Regions from separate parts of the Acinetobacter sp. TR3 genome, predicted to be linked through region 2. Evidence: predicted binding sites of a transcription regulator. Region 2 holds the regulator's gene; the other holds the start of a gene.
What was found. The regulator PhoB, encoded in region 2, activates phosphate uptake and scavenging genes when phosphate is short. The targets are predictions, from matches to a motif close to TGTCATNAANCTGTCATAA.
Positions count from the first base shown of each region.

Region 1: O1449_RS07720 (porin) is a predicted target of PhoB. The motif match lies at 1,542-1,560, and genes of this name have one in related genera.

Region 1 is NZ_CP114264.1:1,636,358-1,641,150, forward strand. Features, by position in the region: gene O1449_RS07710 (YARHG domain-containing protein) at 675-944, shown strand; gene O1449_RS07715 (HIT family protein) at 1,032-1,445, shown strand; gene O1449_RS07720 (porin) at 1,697-2,863, shown strand; gene O1449_RS07725 (YidB family protein) at 2,923-3,549, opposite strand; gene O1449_RS07730 (DUF6231 family protein) at 3,708-4,169, opposite strand; gene O1449_RS07735 (DUF2797 domain-containing protein) at 4,208-4,793, shown strand, end outside.
Region 2 is NZ_CP114264.1:3,147,495-3,152,287, reverse strand. Features, by position in the region: partial or broken gene O1449_RS15135 (LysR substrate-binding domain-containing protein) at 72-401, opposite strand; partial or broken gene O1449_RS15130 (chlorhexidine efflux transporter) at 390-536, shown strand; gene O1449_RS15125 (DUF2147 domain-containing protein) at 675-1,139, opposite strand; gene phoR (phosphate regulon sensor histidine kinase PhoR) at 1,262-2,620, opposite strand; gene phoB (phosphate regulon transcriptional regulator PhoB) at 2,629-3,339, opposite strand; gene O1449_RS15110 (TetR/AcrR family transcriptional regulator) at 3,590-4,267, opposite strand; gene O1449_RS15105 (SDR family NAD(P)-dependent oxidoreductase) at 4,573-4,793, shown strand, end outside.

The DNA of each region.
Region 1 (4,793 bases), 1.5 Mb from region 2:
TATAGGTGAGTTGGAATGGGAGAACAGGTTGTTATATTATAGTAGCCCTATTCTCCTATCTTAATCTAACTTTAGTTAGCGATTTTCCAAAATAACACTTCTAATTTAAATTCTGATTTCACTAGAAATGCACACATAAACAATGATATACCAATTACAATAATCATATTGTCTTTAAATGTAATCCCAAAACCGAATATTATGATGGATACGACAAGAATTGCATAAAAAGCGATTGCAGCAACTTTTTCATTCAATCTCACAGTCACCACCCCAAAAAGAAGAATCATTCTCAGTAATTGCAATAAGCATACAATAATATACTTAAATTTATATGACAATTTAGAAATTCTTTGGATGATTTTTGCCGTTATTAGATTCTATTTTAAAACACTGATTCTTTGTACTATAGCTATTTTCTCTAACTTATGAAAAAGTAAGATTAAAATCTCTATAATTAGTTTTTAATGACTTTTAATATAAACTATTGATATATAAGATATTTATGTGTTGTGTGAATGAATTATGGATAAAAATTACACTCCAATAATACAGTTTCATTGAAATTTCATTGATAAACCGTATATTAGTAGTTGAACTTAAGTCAAATCGTGAAAATAGACATATTTTCTTAATTTCTTTGAGTTCATGCCTTTTAACTAGAGGAATACCTCATGAATAAGTTTGCGGTTGCAGTTTTTGCTGGATTGGTAAGCCTTACAGGTTTTAACCTTCAAGCAGCTACACCAGAACAAGAATGTAAAAAGTTGCAAGATGACTATAATCTCATCTATGCATCTAAAGGATTTTGTTTTAAAGATGCAGATGCCAAGGCTAAATATGGTAATGAAAACTGCCATACAACAAAGCCTAAATTTTCTGACAGAGAGCAACAACGCTTAGATGAAATTAAAGAGCGTCAAAAAGAATTAAATTGCAAATAAAAGCCTTATTTTTAAGTCTTAGCAGTTTATTTTCTATTATTGTCTGAAAAGCAAAATTTCTCATCTCATTATATTAAAGGACTAATCATGGCGTACGATGACCAAAATATTTTTGCAAGAATCTTAAGAGGCGAACTACCTGCAATCAAAATCTATGAAGATGATCAGGTTCTCGCTTTTATGGATATTATGCCTCAAGCAGATGGTCATGCTTTAGTTATTCCTAAAACACCTGCTGTTACTTTGATGGATTTACCTGCTGATGCAGCAGCCTATACGATTCAAATTGTTCAAAAGATAGCTAAAGCAATTGAAACCGCTTTAGATGCTAAAGGGATCGTACTAATGCAACTTTCAGGAGCTGCAGCTGGGCAAACAGTTCCACATGTGCACTTTCATTTGATTCCTAGCTCAGTTCATGAACTTGGTCGTCATGCAGCACAAATGGGTGATCAGGAAATGATTAAAGCCTTTGCTGAAAAGATTAAAGCAGTGCTGTAAGCAAAAAATTATCTAAATGATGGGGCTTTTCGCCCCATTTTTATTTATTAAATATATAAAAATCAAGAACAAATATAATTATTACTAAATATGAATCGTCATCAAACTGTCATTTTTCTTTCACTTATCTGTCACAAAGTTTGCCGATACTGCATACAAGTCAGTGAGCTGTGTAACTTTATGTACACAAGCAAGCTTATAACAGTAACTAAGGCATCAGCCATTTACAAAAAGTGTTTGGAGAAATCTCAATGAAAAAATTGCTTCTTGCTGCTACTGTAGCAACTTTAGCCATGAATGCAGCGCAAGCAGCACCTACATTGTATGGTAAGCTCAATGTGACTTTAGATCAAATCGACAAAAATGGCTTTAAAGATGAAAGCGTAACAAAAATTAACTCAAATGCTTCTCGTCTTGGTGTGAAAGGTGATGAAAAATTAACGAATGATTTATCAGCAGTTTATTTAGCTGAATGGCAAGTAAATACTGACGGTGATGGTACAGATCTTGGTATGCGTAACCGTTACATTGGCCTTAAAGCTGATGGTATTGCAACGTTGAAAGTTGGTCGTTTTGATTCTTACTTAAAAACTGCTGCTGGAAATAACCAAGATATTTTCAACGATCACAACGAACTAGATATGACTGCTATTTTAGCTGGTGAAGATCGTTTAAATAACGTAATCGGTTTTGAAACTGATAAGAAATTACTTGGTGGTTTAGCATTTAACATCATGTTCCAGCAAGGTGAAAATGCAGCAACATCTGCAACTACAAAAACATCTACAACTTCAACAGCTGGCGTTACTAAAGAAATAACTGTAGTTACAAACTATGGTTTAAAAGATGCGCGTGATGGTTTTGGTGATGGTGTTTCAGCATCTTTAACGTATGAAAATAAAGATGTCGGTTTAGCTGCGGCAGTTGCTGCAAACCGTGCTGTAGCAACTAAATTTAGTGCACATAACTTAACTGGCGTTTATGCTGATGCCGTTCGTGTTACAGGCTCTTTAGACTTTACCCCAATTGGTGTTGATGGTTTGGTATTTGGCGCATTATGGCAAACAGCTAAGCCTACAGATGATGTTGTGGCTGTCATCACAACGACTAAAGAAACTGGGAAACCAGACACAGTCACTAATAATTCATTTAAAGGCTTAAAAGAAAATGCTTTTGGTGTAACGGCTGCATATATCATCCCTTCTACACCAGTGAAGTTAAAAGCAGAATATATCTCTGCGAAAACTGAAGCTGATGGTCGTGATGATCGTAAACAAGATCTTTATGGTTTAGGTGCAGATTACCAGATGAATAAACAAGCTCGTTTCTACGGTGTTGTTGCTCAACAAAAAATTGACTGGCAGAAAGACAACAACAAGAAAACTGTTATTGGTTTAGGTATGGAATATAACTTCTAATCAGAAGTTTATTTCAAATGTTAAATAAAAGGGCGTTTCGCCCTTTTATTTTTCTATACTTATCTTTTAAAAAAACCACTCACCAAATTCAATACTTGTTGAATATCTTGATTTGCTTCTTGGGGATTGGTATTACTTCCTTGCGGAGTCAAAGAATCAATCACTTGAGGTAATACAGACGCAATCGCACTGTAAATTTCTTGCTTTGGCGCTTGTGCTTGTTGAGCAACCTGTTCGATATCTTGATCATCAAATAAGCTTTGAATATTTTGGGTTGGAACATCTTGAGCATTTACTTGTTGAGGATCGACCCAGCTCTGTACCTGATTGGATAAACCTGTACTTTTTAGCTTATCTAATGCCCCTTGTAAGCCCCCCTGTTTTTGAATCCAAGCAAGAACCAACGGCAATACGGCTATTAATAATGTTTGGGCTGTGTTCCCACTAGTATTACTATTTGTCTGAGATGTATTGTTATTCGTACTACCTAACTGACCCAAAACTGAACCTAGGATTCCACCTAAACCACTTTGCGGCTGATTTTGATTATTTTGTTGTTGACCACTAAGTTGCCCTAAAACAGAGCCTAAAATTCCACCTAAACCACCACTATTTTGCCCAGATTGTTGCTGACCGCCTAAAGCCTGTTTCGCTAAAATCTCTACGATATTTGTCAAATCTGTCATGGTTTTTATATTCCAGTTAGAATTATTTATTCGAAAAGCATACGCTGCTTTTCAACATGAAAACAAAGTTAAAGTGTTAAAATTTGCAAGAACATTTCATCAGTTTATTATTATTTTATAACTGCGGCTTATTCAGAGCCGCAGTAAACTCTAAGAAATCACCAACGAAATTTATTCCAATTTTCTGGATTTGCCCAAAATTTAGAGTTAAACCAATCAGGAACATGTTTGTAAGTTAAAATATTGAATTGCCATAGAGCAAAATCACTATCATGAGTAGTTTTATCAATAAGTTGAGTAAAACCTAGTGAACGCAATAGCTTTTCATCGTTTCGTTTACTAACAACAACAATCCTTTTTGCCATTAAGTCGCGTAACTTCACTAAAAGCTGCGCTTTATGTGTTTCAGTGATGTTTTGCATTTGCTCTGTATCAAATAATACAAAACCTAAATCATAACGTTGTGTAAATGGCAGATTTAAAAAGTCAGTTACGTTAAAATGATGCCATTGAATTTCAGCATTTTGATCAATTTGCTGACCGATACAAAGTGCAGTATGAATGGGCTGTTCTTTAGATAAATCTTCTAGCATAGAAGTGATGACATTTTGTTCAGCCATAACTGCAACCCTTGATTGAGAAAGATGAGAGTTTATTGATGGAACTACAAGGCATTTGTCACAAAATGCACGCAGCGCTCAAAACGCATAGTGTAACTGATCAACCAACCAGCAAGGCAAATGTTGAATATAAATTTATATTAGATCGTTCAGAAACTGATCTACCCTTCGTATTAGGTCAAGAATTAGAAATTGAATGGACTGGAAATATTTTTTGTACTTCGTGTGGTGCAAAGACTCCAAAATCATATTCCCAAGGTCACTGTTTCAAGTGCTTCAAGACCAAAGCTGAATGTGATCTTTGTATTATGAAACCTGAGACTTGCCATTATCATCTTGGAACTTGTCGTGAAGATGAATTTGCACACAAGGTTTGTTTCCAACCCCATATTGTGTATCTAGCCAATTCAAGTGCACTAAAAATTGGAATTACTCGTATCGTTAATATGCCAACTCGATGGTTAGATCAAGGTGCAACCCAAGCTTTACCCATTTTAAAAGTTGGTTCACGCCGTTTATCTGGTCATTTAGAAACTTTATTTGGTACACAAATTGCCGATAAGACGGATTGGCGTAAGCTTCTTAAAGGTGAGGCTGAACCATTGAATTTAATTGAGCAACGTG
Region 2 (4,793 bases):
TGTGAGGTATGACAGGAGTTGTACCTAGTGAAAGGAATATGAAAAAAGCTCGACAGGATGTCGGGCTTTTTTTATTCGATTTGAATTTGTTTTGCCCAAAACTCAATAAGAAATTGCAAAGATTGGCTGAGCGGTTTGTAGCTTGGCCAAATCGCCTGAATCGGCATATCTAACCCATTGGTCGTATCACTAAATGCTAAACGAGCTAAACTTTGCTGATAAAAATGCTCTTTCACAACAGAAAGGGGAAAATTTCCCCAACCTAATCCTTGCTCGACCATCTGAATTGCCATCGACAAATTATCAGTCGTCCAATAGGTTTCAGAAACTAGAATGCGTGGATCGGGTAAAGCATAATGTTTACTCGCGACAATAATTTGTCTAGGATCATGCAGATCAGTTTAATAAAAGCATTTTTGTTAGATTTAAGTCTGATGGTTCTGATACCTTGTTATACCTTTGTTTATAATTATCTTTTCGACCATATCTTTGGTTTACCCAGCCATTTGGTGGAGTCGAAAATTGTATCTGTTTAAGTCATTCCTTCATTTGAAATGTATTTTTATCTATGTGTTATTGATCTCAAAATCACAGAATTATTTGAAAAAAGAGCGTATTTATATACGCTCTTTTTTATGGATTTTTAATCTAAACTTGAAAGAGAGATTTCAAATTTAGAGACGAATCCACGTCATATTTCTAAACGTATTATTATTCGGGTTTTTTGCATTTATTGTGAGCATTTTACCTGTTTTGCTTAAACGCGCATTCAAACTATATTTATATCCATCATAAGGATTGATCCATACACCTTGTCCAAATTCTTCATTTAGATTCAGCATTTTAAGATTACTCAGTACTTCCATACCAATAATCGGCTGATTTTTTAAAGCACCAGTACAAGGGGTGCATAGTGTAGGAATCGCCTCTTTGCCTTGAGGATACATTTTCACAATGACAGCACTGTATTGTTCAGTTTTAGAATTACGTCTGATCACAATATCCGATAGATAAGAACCACTCCGTTCATCTACCACTTTCCAAGTACCGATCAATGGATCAGTAGGCATTGCGATCGCTGAAAATGAACTACTTAAGCCTAGGAGAAAGGCGAAACTACGAAAGAAATGAGAATTCATAAAATATATTACGTCTAAAGAAGAATGTGTAAGCGGTGAAATTAATCAGAATATTATTATATTATTATTGTAATTAAATTGTAATATTAAATATTTAGGGAGCAATTTTAGCTCCCTCTATTTTAACCTATACGATACAAACGTTCTTTGGGAAAGACAGCGGTAAAGGTTGAGCCTTCGTTTTCTTTGGAGCTAATTTCTAAATGGGCACCATGTTGCATTAAAACATGTTTGACAATTGCTAAGCCTAAACCTGTTCCCCCTGTCTGACGGCTACGTGCGCTGTCAACACGATAAAAACGCTCAGTTAAACGGGGTAGATGTTTTGGATTAATGCCAATTCCATTGTCTTGTACGGTAAAGTAAGCGTGATCGCCATCTTCATGCCAGCCAATCGTAATAATGCCGCCTTTCGGCGTGTATTTAATTGCATTGGTGATTAAATTACTAAACGCACTAGCAATTTCCATATCAGAGCCGATTAAATCACAATGACTGTCGATATCTAAATTTAAAGTATGACCATAATCGAGATTATAAGCACGCGCATCATCAAATAATTGATTCATCAAATTTGCCATGTCAATAATTTGATTTTTTGCGACTTTTTTATTGTTTTCTAAATTGGATAAAAGCAATAAATCATTCACCAATGCATTCATACGTTTGGTTTGTGATTGCATTTGAGTGAAAGCACGTTTCCAGCGAGGAGTAATGTCATCTTGATCGATAAATGTTTCGATATAACCACTCAGTACGGTGAGAGGTGTACGTAATTCATGAGAAATGTTGTCCACGAAGTCTTTACGCATTTGTTCAAGATTATGTACGCGAGTGGTGTCATACGCCACCAATAAGCGACTTTCGCCACCAAAGCGAGTTAATTTGACTTGCACATATCGGTCTTCGTCCATTTGAGCCTGTAGACGGATACCATCAGGTGCTTGATCGATATGATTAAAATATTCAATAAAACTGGGTTGACGCAAAATAGCCAGTAAATTACGTCCACGATCCAAAGGATTGATGCCCAATAACTTCTCGGCAGCAGGATTCCACCATTCAATCTGATGTTGGTCATCAATCAAAACAACAGCTTCCGCCAATGCAACCAGAGATGATTGAGCACGATCAATCAAACCTACCATTTCGGCTTGAACGATACGTTCTTGTCGCTGCGCTCGATAGACATTAAATAATAATGCACCCCAAATACCGCTTAGATTTGGGGGAACATCATAGGGACGATTTGAAATCCACTCATTGACTAAATACAGTGAGCGGAGTTGGAGTATAAAAAAAACGACGAACGCGACAAAAATACAGCTCCAAAAGTATCCAACCCCGAATCCAATTAAGCTCGCAATCAATAAGAAAAAAAGTAGCAGTCTTAGATCTTGTTTTGCAAACGTCCATAAATTGCTGTCACGGAAACGTTGATGTTCACGTGCCAGTTCAGGGACGGGATAAGGTTCATACATAAAGGATTTTAACCTGCTGCTAAATCAGCTCGTGTAGAAAAACGATAGCCTGTGCCACGTACTGTTTGTACAAAACGATCTACGCCAAAAGGTTCTAAGACTTTGCGTAAACGTCGGATATGCACGTCAATGGTTCGGTCTTCGATATAGACATTACCGCCCCACACTTGATCCAGTAATTGTGCACGTGTATACGCACGTTCAGGGTGTGTCATAAAGAAAGCCAATAAACGATATTCGGTTGGACCCATATCGAGAATACTGTTACCAAAGCTCACACGCTGGCTGACTGGGTCGAGCATTAAGCCATTAGCATCAATGACTTTCTCGCCACTGAGTGCATTTGCACGACGCAACACAGCTTTGATACGAGAAACCAATTCACGTGTAGAGAATGGTTTGGTCATATAATCATCTGCACCTGCATCAAGTCCTTGCACTTTATGGTCTTCTTCACCACGTGCAGTGAGCATGATCACAGGAATCTCTGCCAAGTTTTCATCACGTTTGAGGCGACGGCATAGATCTACACCACTGACACCACCCGGTAGCATCCAATCCAGCAAAATAAGAGCAGGACGCTGATCGACGATAATCTGATGCGCTTGTTTGGCATCCTCAGCTTGTAAACATTGGAAGCCTGCCATATCCAAAGAGGTATGGATCATTTCGCGGATCGGTAGCTCATCATCGACAATTAAAATATAGTCATCTTTCACTGCGCAATACCCTTAAAATCTGTAACGGTGAACCGTTTTGTTGTTATGACAGGCTTATTACAAAGATTAATTATGACAATATCATTGCAAAAGAGTTAATAAAGTCGAATTTAGCAATAAATTGTGACAATTCTAGGGCAGAGTAGTGACCAAATGATGACAAGTTGTTTGTAAATAAAACAAATCAATTCATTTGGTTAATACCATTGAAACCTTTTTATTGTGTTCGTCACAAAACTGTAAAAGGATTTTAATTTTTTTGTGAGGTGGTTTCAATAAATGATAAAAAAACAGCACAACAAGCAGATAACACATCTTCTAAGGGCTGTTTAAAACCTTCGGAAACCCAACGAATAATAATATGCGTCACATAACCATTTAAACCTGTTGCCATTAATGAAACTTCTTCACCACTTTGAGGTGCATTCGGCATGGTAATCATCACGAAAGCTTGGATAATTCGGTCAAATTGAGTCAAGGTTTCTTGAATCGTCGCCTGATTATGTAAATCTTGTACCAACATGGCATCGATATAAATAATTCGTGCCATACGAGGGTCATCTTTAATTGCGCTTAATAATGCGGATAAACCTGCCGTGACCATATTCTTAGGTTCAGGCGCAGCCATCAGCACGGCTTGGGTTAAACAATTTTGCATTTTGCCAATCATTCTTAAGAATACCGTTTGGAAAAGTTCCTCACTTTTCTTAAATGATTCATAAAAATAACGCTCAGTCAGCTTCGCCTCATTACAGACATCTTTGACAGTGACCGAAAAAAAACCCTGTGTACCATAGGTTGCAATGCCTGCTTCAATCAACTTTTCGCGGCGAACTTCTTTGCGTTCAGTTAAAGAGAGACCTTTAAACTGACGCTCTTTCGCTTCGGTATTATTTTTCTTGCGTGTCGCTAGATCTTCAGTTGCCATGGAAAAACCGTTCCCTAAAAAGTCTTTAAATCGTATATCTAAGATTTATTTGCATTTTAAACAGGTCTTGCGAATTTAGAATAACTAAATTTCGTAAAACTTATTTCATCGTGTCTAAACATCTTACGTCATGAAATGTAAATAGACCTAATATGACAAGTAATATGTTGGTTATTGCCATTTGTCTTAAAGCTGTAGTGTACTATATTGACAACCCATATTGTCAAAATTATATTGGTTATAGCTTAAACTGCACATGATCAAGACAAATGTGTGCATATCATTCGCAATACAAAGGATAGGCAATGAAAAATTTTAAAAATAAAGTCGCAGCGATCACAGGTGCAGGTTCTGGGATTGGACAACAATTGGCAATTTTATTGGCTAAACAAGGTTGCCATTTGTCATTGAGCGATATCAATGAGAAAGGATTAGCGCAAACTGTTGAGTTGGTAAAACAGAACCCAATCACAGTAACGACCAAAGTGCTTGATGTGTCTAACCGTGAAGCGGTGAAGCAATGGGC